Regions from separate parts of the Comamonas odontotermitis genome, predicted to be linked through region 2. Evidence: predicted binding sites of a transcription regulator. Region 2 holds the regulator's gene; each other region holds the start of a gene.

Region 1 (4,884 bases), on a different replicon from region 2:
TCGGTATATTCTTTGAGCTGGCGGTCCGGCAGCTCCATGTCCAGCAACTGCGCAGCGCCTCGAATGCCGCCCAGCGGGTTCTTGATCTCGTGCGCAAGGTTGCGGATCAGCTCTTTGTTGGCCAGAGCCTGCTCACGCACGCGCTCTTCGCGATCCTGGCGCACCTGCTGCTCCAAAGGCCACAGCTCCACCAGAATCTCGGCATCTTCCTGCCACCATGACAGGTTCACATGCACCGGAAAGGCGTCCTGCAGGCTGCGACGCAACTGCGCCTCGAACCTCAAGGACGAAAAGCGCTGCGCCCGCGCATCCACCAGCGCCTTGTGCAGGAGCTCATCGTCCTGAAAGAAAACACCCAGCTCGTGGCCCAGAATGCTTTTGCGCGATACGCCCAGCGCGTTTTCCAGTGCGGCGTTGACACGCACGGCAGCGCCATCGAGCCGAATGACCGCCACCAGGGTTGCGATGTGCTCCAGCGCTTGCCACTCGCGCCATTCGCGGTCGGCTGCGGTCAGGTCAGGCATGGGTTGGGCAGCAGGAAGAAAGTGGGATCAAGGTGCAGGCAGACGCTGCAGCTCTCTTTGAATACCGGCGATATCGCTGTCCATGCGGGTTATCTCCGCCTTCAGGTCTTCCACACGCTTGTTGTAGAAGGCCGGGTTGCGCATCTCCAGCGCATTTTTTTGCGGCTCGCCATTGTTGTACTCACGGGCCAGATCCGCCTTGCGCGTCTCGGCCTTCTTCAGTTCGGTCTCTAGGATCAGTCGCGCATCGGAATCGCGCGCGCGGCCCTCTGCCGAGGTGGAACGTGGCGCAGGCGTTGCGGCTGCCGGCGCGCGGGCCGGACGTGGCGCGGCTGCAGACGGCGCGGGCGCCGGGCTGGCCGCCCCTGCGCCACCTTGCGGGCGCGTGCCCTGCACGATGGTCACATTGGCAGCCTCGATCTGGGCACACCCCCGCTGGCGCGCCTTGGCCGCGTCATTGGTGTACTCATTGCCACAGCGATAGATGCGATCCTGCGCCACAGCGCCCTGTGCACCCGCCATTGCAACCGCCAAAAACAACCACTTGATATGCATAACCTCGATTCGCCCATTCACTCCACAGTGGCAAGTATCACGCCAATCTGTACATCAAAGATTCCAGCACCCCATTGCAACAGCAAACAAATACCAGCTGCAATCACGTTTCATAACGCGGGCAACTGCTGCGGCGTGCACAGGCAGTGTATAGACAAACAGAGGCTGACCATGAATAACAGTTCCTTCTGTTACAGATTCGCAGCACCTTCACCACACATCGCACGGCCCGTGCCATAGTCTTGCTATCAACTTCATATCGAAACGAGACAGAAAAAACGGCCTGTGCAATACAGGCCGTTTTGCAGCAGGACAGCAACAATGCCGCCCTTGCTTCCTGGTGCTTTACAGCGAATAGTACATGTCGAACTCGACAGGGTGCACCGCCTGGCGGAAGCGGGTCACCTCGCTCATCTTCAGCTCGATGTAGGCGTCAAGCATGCTGTCGCTGAACACGCCGCCCTTGGTCAGGAAAGCGCGGTCTGCATCCAGGGCTTCCAGTGCCTGATCCAGGCTGTGGCACACGGTAGGCACCAGCTTGTCTTCTTCGGGTGGCAGGTGGTACAGATCCTTGGTGGCTGCTTCACCTGGGTGGATCTTGTTTTCCACGCCGTCGAGGCCAGCCATCAGCAGTGCAGCAAAGCCCAGGTATGGGTTCATCAGCGGATCGGGGAAGCGTGCCTCCACGCGGCGGCCCTTGGGGTTGCTCACGTAAGGAATGCGAATCGATGCCGAGCGGTTCTTGGCCGAGTACGCCAGCTTCACTGGAGCCTCGTAACCAGGCACCAGGCGCTTGTAGCTGTTGGTGCCAGGGTTGGTGATGGCGTTCAAGGCACGGGCGTGCTTGATGATGCCGCCGATGTAATACAGCGCGAAATCCGACAGACCCGCGTAGCCGTCGCCAGCAAACAGGTTCTTGCCGTCCTTCCAGACGGACTGGTGCACGTGCATGCCGGAGCCATTGTCGCCAGCGTAAGGCTTGGGCATGAAGGTTGCCGTCTTGCCGTACGTGTCAGCCACGTTCCAGATCACGTACTTTTGCACCTGCGTCCAGTCAGCGCGCTCAACCAGGGTCGAGAAACGGGTGCCCAGCTCGTTCTGGCCGGCGCCTGCCACTTCGTGGTGGAAAACTTCGACGGGGATGCCCAGCGATTCGAGCAGCAGGGACATTTCCGCGCGCATGTCCTGCGTGCTGTCGACAGGAGGAACGGGGAAGTAGCCGCCCTTGACGCGTGGACGGTGGCCACGGTTGCCGGAGTCGAACTTGGTGCCGCTGTTCCAGGGGGCTTCGTATTCTTCGATGTCGTAGAACGGGTTGTTGGGTTCGGTGCTCCAACGCACGCCATCAAAGATGAAGAATTCTGGCTCGGGACCGAAGTAGGCCGTGTCGCCCAGGCCAGAGGCCTTCAGGTAGGCTTCGGCGCGCTTGGCGATGGAGCGGGGATCGCGGTCATAGGCCTTGCCGTCGCCTGGCTCGATCACGTCGCACTGCAGGAACAGTGTGGTTTCGTCAAAGAATGGATCGATGTTGGCGGTGTTCGGATCGGGCATCAGCAGCATGTCCGAGGCTTCGATACCCTTCCAGCCGGCAACCGAAGAGCCGTCGAAAGCGTGGCCCGAGGCGAACTTGTCTTCGTCAAAGTGCGAGATCGGCACCGTGACGTGTTGCTCCTTGCCACGGGTATCGGTGAAACGCAGGTCAACGAACTTGACCTCGTTCTCGTCCAACATGCTCATCACATCTGCAACGCTCTTGGCCATCTATAGCTCCAAAGAAAAACATCAATAAAAAGACTGTGGCAAGACTAAAGCAGATTGCGTGCCAGTTTTATGACATCTGCCCGGTCCATGTTGCCGGCAACTACCCGGCCCGGCCTGCCACCGTACCGAGCGTGACTGTACCGCGCTTTGCCAGCTTGGGACAGCCGTTGCAGGGGAATTTGTACAACTCCCTGGCCTGCCCCCACCCTGCTATCGCACCACCTCGGTGCAATTTACCGCCCACGCACAAGCCTCGGCAGGATGCACAGTTTTGACGCTAAATTGCACCAAATTGGTGCAATGTATATTCTACCGCGCACCGATTTGGTCACTTCTCTGGCTGCTCGCCTGCAGGAAGCGCGCCCTCCAAGGCCTTGCCATCGCCCCATTGCGCTTCCGCCACCGGCATCTCGTCCTGCTCTGCACGCAAGGCCTGCAGGGCAGCCAGCCCGAAATGGATGAACCACAGCGAAGAGAATGCAAAGGTGATGGCGTAGATCCATACCGCCAGCGGCACCAGCACCACAAAGCCGATGGTGAAGACGATGCCCGAGGCCCAGACGATGCTGGGCGCAATGCCGATATAGCCGCTGATCACGCCCATCAGCAGGAGCGGCCAGCGATGGCGCTGCAGCAGCGCATCGCGCTCGGACTTGCTCGCGTGCTCAGCCAGTGCGTCGACACTCATGACCCGGTAGGTCAGCCAGCCCCAGATGACGGGCGGCACCACCAGCACAAGGGGAGGAATCAGCCACAACGGCATCGTCACCACAAAGGCAACCACGGCTACGGCTGATGTGCCCAAGGCCCACACTACACTGGCCACGAGGCCTGTGCCGTGCTTTTTGGCCAGCGTGGCAAAGCGCTGCTCCGTCACCATGCGCAGCAGCGCCGGTGTCATCAGCAAGGCGATGATGAGCAGTGCCAGCACGGCCGCCATCGGGGTCATCAGCACCAGCACCACAAATGGCGCCACGCCAGCGGCAAAGCCTTCGGTGCCGCTGCCACCAAACCAGCTGAACATGGTGCGCAGCCAGCCGATGGTCTCCACCCAGTGCTGCACCGCTGCCACGCTGGCCGTCCAGTAGAAGTAGCTCCAGCCGCCCAGCACCAGCAGCATCACGACCAGCGGCACCAGCGACAGCGCAATCACCTTGGGGCGAAAGCAGTACGCTGCAGCGCGCCAGAAAGAATCAAGCATCAGGCTGGAGCCTTGGGACATAGGAGGGGTTCCTTATGCATTAAAAACCGATGATCATGCTAACCGGCAACGGCCAGCCCTGTCGATTCAGCGCCCCACAGCCCCCAGGCGCGCCTGTAAGCACCGGGACAAGTATCAGGCCTTGTTCAGCAGGCGGAGCACCCCGCGCCACTGCTGGCTCCAGAAACCGCTGCCGTAGTCGCGCAACTGGCCTTGCCTGTTGGGCTGCACCTGGTCGCGGATGCCGGTCGGGTCGTAGCGCAGCTCAAAATTGGCAGTGCCAAACAGCATGTCCCACCAGGGCAGCAACACACCGAAGTTGCAGCCTCCCAGGCGCGGGCGGGCTTTTGTAGTGTTGATTGCTTCTTTTTTGATAGCATTCTGCGCTTGACTGTCTTGCGCTGTAGACGTATTTCCCTCCAAACCCTTGGCTGGCGACTCATGCCCGATGCCAATCGCATGGTGGCGGCGGTGAAAGCGTGGGCTGATCCACAGCCGCTCGCCCAGCGTGCCAAACCATACGCGCAGATTGGCATGTTGCAGGCTCTCGCTCAACTGGGTGATGGCGACGATGGCCACAAACTGGCTCGGGGCCATACCGATCAGCACGGCGACCAGCACCAGAATGCTGTCGGTCAGGATATCGTCCAGCAGGTGGTTGCGGTTGTCGCTCCACATCGTCATCTGGCGCTGCGAATGGTGCAGTGCATGCAGCTTCCACCACCAGACGAAGCTGTGCTGGCCACGGTGGATCCAGTAGGCCACAAAGTCGAAAATCACCAGATAGATCAAGAGGCTGACCCAGGCCACATCGGTCACGCCCGGCCAGAGTGCGTCCACATG
Region 2 (4,884 bases):
TTGAAAGGCGCCCGTGTCGCAAAAGGCGGCAGGCTGACACGGCCAAGCAAAAGCCATTGCCTGCTGTAAGCAGGCGGATCGGGGGCGGTCAAGCAGGCTTTCCGGACATTCCGGCGCCTCTGCATCGCAGGGAACATGGGTGATTTCCGCAGCGCTGGCGGCAGGCCCCTCAGCATGGCTACAATGGGTAAGAGCAAGATTCATGCCTTATGAGACCTAGTATTTTTTCCACCCTGTTGATGGCGGCTGTGCTGGCGCTGCCATTGCTGTCGCACGCCGAGCGCGCCGACCGCACCAAGCCCATGAACATCGAGGCGGACAATGGTACGCACGATGAGCTCAAGCAGACCAGCGTCTTCACCGGCAATGTCGTGGTGACCAAGGGCACCATCATCATTCGCGGCGCCCAGTTGACCGTCAGCCAGGACCGCGATGGCTACCAGCACGGTGTGGTGACGGCGGCGCCCGGCAAGCTGGCGTTCTTCCGCCAGAAGCGCGACACCGCACCTGGCGCGCCGTCCGAGTTTGTCGAAGGCGAAGGCGAAGTCATCACCTACAACGGTCGCGACGATACCGTGCACTTCGAGCGCCGGGGCGAGTTGCGCCGCTACCGTGAAACCACCCTGACCGACCAGGTCAGCGGCTCGGTCATCGTCTACAACAACCTGACCGACACCTTTACCGTGAATGGCCAGAAGGGCGAGCAGACGGCAGAAACCAAGCCCGGTGCGCCCAAGAATGGCCGCGTACGCGTGATCCTGACGCCCAAGGCCGATGAAAAGGCCGATGCGAAAGCGGACGCAGGCAAGGCCAAGCCCGCTGCGGACGACAAGGAAAAGCTGCGCCCGAGCACCCAACTCAATGACGGAGCCAAGTGACCGTGGCTGAAACTTCGTCGGGAATCTCGGTCAACGCCAAGGCGGCAGCCAGCGACCATCGCAGCCAGCTCGAAGTGCTGCACCTCGAAAAATCCTATGGCAGCCGCAAGGTCGTCAAGGATGTGTCGCTGTCGGTGCGCAAGGGCGAGGTCGTTGGCCTGCTCGGCCCCAATGGCGCGGGCAAGACCACATCGTTCTACATGATCGTTGGCCTGGTGCGCAGCGATGGCGGTGACATCCGCATCGACGGCCACTCGGTGGCCAACATGCCGATTCACCAGCGCTCGCAGCTGGGCCTGTCGTATCTGCCGCAGGAAGCATCGATCTTCCGCAAGCTCAGCGTGCAGGACAATGTGCGCGCCGTGCTGGAGCTGCAAAAAGGCCCCAATGGCAAGCCATTGCCACGCGATGAGGTGGAGCGCCAGCTGACGGCGCTTTTGCAGGAGCTGCGTGTAGAGCACTTGCGTGAGTCGCCGGCCGTTGCACTCTCCGGCGGCGAGCGTCGCCGTGTCGAGATTGCACGGGCGCTTGCCACGCAGCCCCGTTTCATTCTGCTGGACGAGCCGTTTGCGGGCATTGACCCGATTGCGGTGATCGAGATCCAGCGTATCGTCGCTTTTTTGAGAGACCGTGGCATCGGCGTGCTGATTACTGACCACAACGTGCGCGAAACCCTGGGCATTTGCGACCACGCCTGCATCATCAGTGATGGCAAGGTGCTGGCAGCCGGGACGCCGCAAGAGATTGTGGAAAACGCCGATGTGAGGAGGGTGTACCTGGGTGAGCATTTCCGCATGTGATGCACGCAGACCTGGCTGGCAACGCGTTGTTCGCGCGGTGGCTGGCCGGTCACACAACCGTTTCATAGCAAGCGCATACATTGCCATGCAAGGGGGCTCGCTATGATGCCCTCGCTGTCACTGCGCGTCTCGCAGAACCTCACGCTCACGCCGCAGCTGCAGCAGTCCATCCGGCTGCTGCAACTGTCCACCCAGGAGCTGTCGCAGGAAGTGGAGCAGATGCTCGACGAAAACCCGTTCCTGGAGCGGGATGCGGACGAGGCTGCTGCGGAGCCGGACGCTGCAGCGGCACCTGCCGATGTGCCGGGCGCCAGCGCGGACGCAGGCGATGATCGCGCAGAAAATGCTCCTGAAAAAGTAGCTTCTTCTGCAGATTCAGCAAGCACTGAATCTGATTTTGAACCAGATTACGCTGGCGGCGAAACCCTGGACTTTGCCGCAGGCAAGGAAACCGGTGCAGACGCCGAAGCGGCTGCGGGCGACTCTGCATCCGACTGGGAAGAATGGGGCGGCGATGTGCCAGCCCGTGCCAGCGCGGCAGATGACGAAGAAGAAACTCCCGCATCGGACCGCAGCTCGGTCCACATCAGCTTGCAGGATGTGCTGCACCGCCAGGCGCTGTCGCTGCGGCTGTGCCCGGAAGACCGCGCTGCGCTGTACTTCCTGATCGAATCGCTGAACGACGACGGCTACCTCGAAGAGACCCTGGCCGAGCTGGCCCAGAGCTTTGGGGACGCCAGTGATCCAGACGCTTATGACGCGCTGCTGCACCACCTGACCGTGGCGCTGCGCCTGCTGCAAAGCCTGGAGCCGGTGGGCGTGGGCGCCCGCACGCTGGCAGAATGCCTGGCCCTGCAGATCAAGGCCCGCCAGCGTCTGCTGGACGACGAAGGCTCCGCCGACCCCGAGGCCGATGCGCTGGCCCTGGAGACTGCGCTGCTCGTGTGCCAGGAATCGCTCGACCTGCTGGCGCGCCGCGATGTGCGCAAGCTCATGCAGCTGACGGGTTGCAGCGAAGCTGCCGTGCGCAGCGCGCTGGCGGTGATTGCAAAGCTGGAGCCACGCCCGGGCCGCCCATATGCAGACGTTGACCGCAACGCCATCATCCCCGACATCATCGTGCGCCCCAGCAACGAGCGCGGCCTGCCTGTGCCGGGTTTCAGCGTGCAGCTCAATGCCGAAGTGATGCCGCGCCTGCGCGTGCAGGAGGTGTACGCCAACGCCCTGCGCAGCCACAAGGGCAGCGAAGGCCATGGTGCACTGCAGCAACGGCTCCAGGAGGCGCGCTGGTTCATCAAGAACATCCAGCAGCGTTTCGACACCATCCTGCGGGTGTCGCAGGCCATTGTGGAGCGGCAGCGCAACTTCTTCGTACATGGTGAGCTTGCCATGCGCCCCATGGTGCTGCGCGAGATCGCCGATGAGCTGGGCCTGCACGAATCCACCATCAGCCGCGTGACCACGGCCAAGTACATGGCAACGCCCCAGGGCACGGTTGAGCTCAAGTACTTCTTTGGCTCGGGCCTGGGCACCGAAACCGGGGGCAGCGCCTCCAGCACGGCGGTGAAGGCGCTGATCAAGCAGCTGCTGGACGAGGAAAACCCGAAAAAGCCGCTGTCCGATGCCAAGATCGCCGATCTGCTGCAGGAGCAGGGCATCGAGTGCGCGCGCCGTACGGTCGCCAAGTACCGCGAAGCCTTGCGTATTCCGGCGGCCAGCCTGCGCAAGACCTTGTAGGTTGCTATTATTTGTGTAGCGTATCGCGCTTGATGGGCGGGTGCCAGGGGCCAGTTTTGCCTTATTTCTTGCCCGCTGCAGCCTTGCGCTTGGCAAACAGCGCGTCATAGCTGGATTCGCGGAACCCCGCCAGCCGCTGGCCGTCTGCCAGCAGCACCGGTACGCCCCGGCCGCCGATCTCTGCAAAAGCGGCCTTGCCGTCTGGCGTGTCGATATCGATTTCACGGTAGGCGATCTGGTTTTTGGCCAGATAGGCGCGCGCGAGCCGACAGTAGCCGCACCATTGCGCCATGTACAGCACGGCCTGGCCATGCTGCACCACCGCCTTCTTCGCGGTCGCCTTGCCTGCGGGTGCCGGTGGCATGCCCGGCACGATGCTGATCGGCAATTGCTCCTGCTGCAGGGCCTGGGCGTTGCCTTCGGCAGGGGGCCGGTCGCTGTAGACCACCTTGCCGTCGGCCCCCACCGTTTTGTACAGCGTCTGCGCACCTGCGAACGGGTAGATTGCAATCAACAACAACGTAAGACAAAAGGAACGCATGGAGTCTCCAGGGAGGCGCTGGGGGCCAAGCCAATCATATAAAAGAAAAAAGCCGCTGGGCGTTTGCGCACCAGTGGCTTTTTGCAGTGATCAAGATTGGGCCCTTCAAGCGGGCCACAGCCACCATACAAACAGCGCTGCCACGGCCAGCATCAGGCCGAACTTGGTGAGTTTGTAGGCGGTTTTGTTCCAGGCCTTGTAGCGGCGGCGCCACTGGCCCATGTAGAACGAGATTTTGAAGATGCGGCTGATGAAGCCGCGCGGGTCGCCCTCGTTGTTGGGGGAGCTGGCGGCAGCGACCACATTCTTGCCCAGCCAGTGGTTGAGCCACTGGGCAAAGCCGTTGGTCATGGGGCGCTCCACATCGCAGAACAGCACGATGCGGTTGCCTTCGCTGCGGTTTTCTGCCCAGTGCATATAGGTCTCGTCGAAGATCACGCCTTCGCCCTCTCGCCAGCTGTACGGCTGGCCATCGACTTCGATCATGCAGCGGTCATCGTTGGGCGCCAGCACGGCCAGATGGTAGCGCAGCGAGCCCGCGTACGGATCGCGGTGCAGGTTGAGCTTGGCGCCGGGTGGCAGCTCGGCAAACATGGCGGCCTTCACATTGGGGATGGCCTTGACCAGCGCCGTGGTCTTGGGGCACAGCTCCATGGCCGAGGGGTGGGCGTCGCCATACCACTTGAGGTAGAAGCGCTTCCAGCCGGTCTTGAAGAAGGAGTTGAAGCCCGCGTCGTCGTTGTTGGCCGCCGCCTTGATCTGCATGTTTTTCTGCAGGTTGATGGCTTCTTCGCGGATCTCGCGCCAGTTGGCCTGCAGCGGTGCCAGCTCGGGGAAGGTGCTGGTGGGCAGGTAGGGTGTGCGTGGCACCTTGCTGAACACCAACATGAAGACGTTGAACGGCGCCGTGAAGGTGGAGTGGTCAAAC
Region 3 (4,884 bases), on a different replicon from region 2:
TCCTGGGCGCTTGGAATGGAGGGGGAGGGCGGCACGTTCTTAGTGTCGCTCAATTCCCAGGCGCTTGGCCAGCCGCTGCAGGTTCGCTCGGTCCAGTTGAAGCTCGCGCGCCGCTGCGGCCCAGCTTCCGTTGTGGCGCGCAAGGCTCGCGCTGACCAGCTGGCGTTCATAGGCCTGCAGGCTGTCCCGCAGACCCTGGCTTGCCAAAGGCGTGCTGGCAGATTCGATGATCGGTGCGACAGCAGATGCAGGCAACGCCGCGCCCGCCAGCCCGGGCGGCATGGGCGCTGCTGCGGCGGCATCCCAGAGGTCTTCTTCGCCAATGCTCAGCATGCGCGGCCGCGCCCGGTCCTTGCCCTGGGGCAGGGTGCGGCTCAGGGCCTTGAGCACGGCGCGGCTGATGCAGTGCTCCAGCTCGCGCACATTGCCGGGCCAGGGGTAGCGCAGGAGCGCGGCCTGCGCGGCAGAATCCAGCCGCAACCCGCCCAGTTGCAGGCGTGAGCGGTTTTCTTCAAGAAAGCTGCCGGCCAGTACCAGCGTGTCGCTGTCGCGCTCGCGCAGCGGCGGCACCACCAGGGGGTAGACACACAGGCGGTGGTAGAAATCGGCGCGCATGCGACCGGCGCGCACCTCATCTGCGAGGTCGCGGTTGGTGGCGGCGATCACGCGCACGTCCACCTGGTGTTCGCGGTCCGATCCCAGGCGCTGCAACTGGCCGCTTTGCAGCACACGCAGCAGTTTGGCCTGCACGGGCAGCGACAGCTCACCCACTTCATCGAGAAACAGGGTGCCCTGGTGCGCCTGCTCGAATTTGCCGCGCCGCTCGGCCAGCGCGCCCGTGAATGCGCCGCGCACGTGGCCAAAAAGCTCGCTTTCCACCAGGTTGTCGGGCAGTGCAGCGCAGTTGATGCTGATGAGCGGGCGGTCTGCGCGCGCCGATTGCGCGTGCACGGCCTGGGCCACCAGTTCCTTGCCGGTGCCGGTCTCGCCGGTGATGAGCACGGCCAGGTCGCTGGCGGCGACCAGGGCAATGTGCTTTTGCAACTGGCGGATGGCGGGGCTCGAGCCCAGGATCTGCCGCATGCCGTGTGCGCCTTGGACGGGGCCGCGTGTGGCGGGCGCATTGGCGCTGCGGGCCACCTGGGATATTTGCTGAACACGCTCTGCCGTGGCAACCGTGGCTGCGGCCAGGTTGCTGAAGGCCTGCAGCAACTCCAGCGCCTGGCTGCCTTCAAAGCGGCCGGGCTGCAGCGCGTCAAGTGTGAGCAGGCCCCAGGCGAGGCCACCGGTCTGGAGCACACAGCCCATGCAGTCATGCACATGCAGCGGGCCCTGGTGCAGGCTGTGGGCGATCAGCCCGTCATAAGGGTCGGGCAGGGGGCTGTCGGGGGCAAAGCGCATGGCTTGGCCGGCGGCCAGCAATTGCGCCAGGCGCGGGTGCTCGGCCACTTTGAAGCGCCGGCCCAGGGCATCGGGCACCAGGCCGTCCATGGCGACGGGCCGCAGCCATTCGCCTTCGAGCCGCAGCAGGGCCACGGCATCTGCGGGCAACAGGGTGCGCAGCGCGGCCAGCAGGCGGCGCAGCCGTTCGCGCTCGGGCATCTCCTGTGCCAGATCGGCCACCAGGGGAATCACCGCGTTGAGGATTTTGGATGATGTCAAAACGACCTTTGATGTCAAAAACACTGCATTTTTGGGTTGTCAGTATGACTGCAATCATTGTGCAGCACATTGATATTCCTCAAGAATGGCGTTGGCACGCTATCTGCACTACAGAAGATGAATACACGCAAGGAGTAAGCATGCTGACTGACCGTCAAAAAGAGATCGTCAAATCCACCGTACCGCTACTGGAGACAGGCGGCGAGGCGCTGACCACGCATTTCTACAAGATCATGCTGGACGAATACGCCGAGGTGCGCCCGCTGTTCAACCAGGCCCACCAGCAAAGCGGCGCCCAGCCGCGCGCCTTGGCCAATAGTGTGTTGATGTATGCCAAGCACATCGACAAGCTGGAGAATCTGGGCGACCTGCCCGCGCAGATCGTGAACAAGCATGTGGCGCTGCAGGTGCAGGCCGAGCACTACCCCATCGTCGGCACCTGCCTGCTGCGCGCCATCCGCGAGGTACTGGGCGCTGAAATTGCCACCGACGAGGTGATCGCAGCCTGGGGTGCTGCCTACCAGCAGCTCGCCGATATCCTGATCGCTGCCGAGCGCAGCGTGTACGACCGTACGGCCGAGGCAGAAGGCGGCTGGCGCGGCGAGCGCGCCTTCAAGGTGGAGAAGAAGGTGGAGGAGAGCGCCGAGATCACCTCGTTCTACCTGGTGCCCGCCGATGGCGGTGCGGTGATCGCCCATCTGCCGGGCCAGTACATCGGTTTGCGTGCCATGGTGGACGGCGTGGAGCAGCGCCGCAACTATTCGCTCTCGGCCCCGGCCAACGGCAGGAGCCTGCGCATCAGCGTCAAGCGTGAGGCGGGTGGCAAGGTGTCCAACTTTCTGCACGACCAGGTGCAGGTGGGCGACACGCTGCAGCTCTTCCCTCCGGCAGGCCACTTCACGCTGCAGGAAAGCAGCAAGCCGCTGGTGTTGATCAGCGGCGGCGTCGGCATCACGCCTACGCTGCCCATGCTGGCCACCGCGCTGGCGGCCCAGCGCCCGGTCACGTTCATCCACTGCGCGCGAGATCGCTCGGTGCATGCCTTCCGCGAGCGCATCGACCAGTTGGCTGCCGAACACCCGCAGCTCACACGCTACTACTGCTATGACCGCGCGGTGCCGGAGGACGCGGTCGATGCCGAAGGCTATCTGACCGAGCAGCGCCTGGGCGAATGGCTGCCCGCTTCGCGCGATGCGGACGTGTACTTCCTCGGCCCGCGCCCGTTCATGCGCGTGCTCAAGCGCTCGCTCCACAGCCTGGGCGTGCCCGACAAGCAGGTGCGCTACGAGTTCTTCGGCCCCGCCGAAGCCCTGGCCTGATGCGGCCCATCTCCCACGCCGCTGCACAGCAATAAAAAAAGAGCTGCCTGCGCAGGTCTTCAGGGCACTTCAATGGAAATATCCGTTGAATGCCTTGAGGAGCAAGCGCAGGCAGCTCACTTTTTTGAAGGCTGGCGCGGCGGCGCTTGCAGCGTCATGCCGCTCGGTGCCGGCTGGCGTCAGTCTTTGTAATACGCCTCGACGAGGCCCTTGATCTTGATCAGCAGTGGGCGGCCCTTGCGGTCCACCGTCTTGCCGGCGGGCACCTTCACCCAGCCTTCGCTCACGCAGTATTCCTCGACATCATTGCGCTCGGTGCCGTTGAAGCGGATGCCGATGTCGTGGCTGAACACCTCGCGCACAAAGTGCGGGCTCTTGGGGTCGATGGACAGGTGGTCGGGCAGTACGGGGCGGTCGGTGTTGTTGGTATCGGTCATGCTTGGCCTTGAAAGTGGATGGCCGCCATTGTCCATACTTTGCAATTCCACCGGGAGCTGGGCCAATTCCGATGGCCAGAAATGGGCCGGAATTGAAACCGGCGCCCCGCGCCGTGTGGCAAAGGAGGGGGGCTGGCCGACTTGGCAACTGCCGACGCTTGCCGCTACAGTGGGCCCATGCCGATGCTTCTGACCGAAGAGCAGCAGAACCTGCTGCGCCGCGCCAAGCGTACCCCGCTGCTGCTGCTGGTTGCAGTGGCAATGTTGTTTGTGCTGGCCAGCTGGAGCCTGGGCCAGCCCTTTGCTCACTCTGAGCGCTGGCAGCTGGCGCTGCGCTGCCTGCGCGCGATGACCGAGGCGGGCATGGTGGGCGCGCTGGCCGACTGGTTTGCCGTGTCGGCGCTTTTCAAGCACATCCCCATTCCCTGGATTTCGCGCCACACCGCCATCATTCCGCGCAACAAGGACCGCATCGGCGAGAACCTGGCCGTGTTCGTGCGCGAACGCTTTCTTGACGGTGACTCGCTGGTGCAACTGGTGCGCACGCACCAGCCTGCCGACAAGATGGCGCAGTGGCTGCGCTCGCCCGCCAATGCCGAGCTGCTGGGCCACCAGGTGGCGCGCCTCGCGGCCGCTGCGCTGGCCACGGTGCAGGATGCGCAGGTGGAGCGCTTCATCAAGCTGGCGCTGCGCACGCTGCTGGGGCAGCTCGATCTGTCCAAGTCGCTGTCCAGGGTGTTGACTGTGCTGACCCATGAGGGCCGCCACCAGGTGCTGCTGGAGCAGGCGCTCGACAAGCTGGTGGAGCTGCTGCGCGAAGCCGAGACGCGGGAGCTGATGGCGCAGACGATTGCCCATTGGCTCAAGACCGAGCACCCGTTGAAGGAAAAGATGCTGCCCACCGGCTGGCTGAGCGACAAGGGCTCGGCCATGATCGCCAGCAGCCTGGAGCATCTGCTCGATGCCATTGCTGACAACCCCGGCCATGTGCTGCGCGCCAAGTTCGACGAAACCATGCAGGAATGGATCGCCCGCCTGGAGAACGACCCCGCATGGCACCAGAAGGGCGAGGAAGTGCGCCGCTACCTGCAGCACGACGCCGCCGTTGGCCAGTATGTGCAGGAGCTGTGGCAAAGCCTGCGCGCCAGCCTGCAGCGCGACCTGGCCAATGAGCATTCGGCCGTGGCGCGCAATGTGCGGGGCATGGGGCTGTGGCTGGGCAAATCGCTGTCCGCCGACGATGCCCTGCGCGCTTCGTTGAACGAGCGCATGGAGATCTGGGTGCGTGACCTGGCGCCCGAGATTTCGCAGTTCTTCGGCACCCACATTGCCGATACCGTCAAGCGCTGGGATGCGAAGGAGCTGAGCGATCTGATCGAGTGGAACATCGGCCGCGATCTGCAGTACATCCGCATCAATGGCACCTTGGTGGGCGGGCTGATCGGCTTTGTGCTGTTTTGGCTGGG

Evidence for each region. Region 2 encodes sigma-54, which starts transcription at its own class of promoters, with help from an activator protein. Its sites were predicted from a motif close to TGGCANGNAANCTGCTTT; they were not measured.
Region 1: glnA (type I glutamate--ammonia ligase) is a predicted target of sigma-54. The motif match lies at 2,887-2,904, and genes of this name have one in related genera.
Region 3: hmpA (NO-inducible flavohemoprotein) is a predicted target of sigma-54. The motif match lies at 1,755-1,772, and genes of this name have one in related genera.

The regions. Positions count from the first base shown of each region.
Region 1 is NZ_CP083451.1:2,534,992-2,539,875, forward strand. Features, by position in the region: gene glnL (nitrogen regulation protein NR(II)) at 1-524, opposite strand, end outside; gene LAD35_RS11825 (hypothetical protein) at 552-1,046, opposite strand; gene glnA (type I glutamate--ammonia ligase) at 1,425-2,840, opposite strand; gene LAD35_RS11835 (EI24 domain-containing protein) at 3,169-4,062, opposite strand; gene LAD35_RS11840 (sterol desaturase family protein) at 4,177-4,884, opposite strand, start outside.
Region 2 is NZ_CP083452.1:47,134-52,017, forward strand. Features, by position in the region: gene lptA (lipopolysaccharide transport periplasmic protein LptA) at 210-878, shown strand; gene lptB (LPS export ABC transporter ATP-binding protein) at 902-1,678, shown strand; gene rpoN (RNA polymerase factor sigma-54) at 1,781-3,415, shown strand; gene LAD35_RS20505 (glutaredoxin family protein) at 3,477-3,956, opposite strand; gene LAD35_RS20510 (aspartyl/asparaginyl beta-hydroxylase domain-containing protein) at 4,062-4,884, opposite strand, start outside.
Region 3 is NZ_CP083451.1:542,207-547,090, forward strand. Features, by position in the region: gene norR (nitric oxide reductase transcriptional regulator NorR) at 40-1,662, opposite strand; gene hmpA (NO-inducible flavohemoprotein) at 1,803-2,981, shown strand; gene LAD35_RS02485 (DUF3297 family protein) at 3,161-3,418, opposite strand; gene LAD35_RS02490 (DUF445 domain-containing protein) at 3,596-4,884, shown strand, end outside.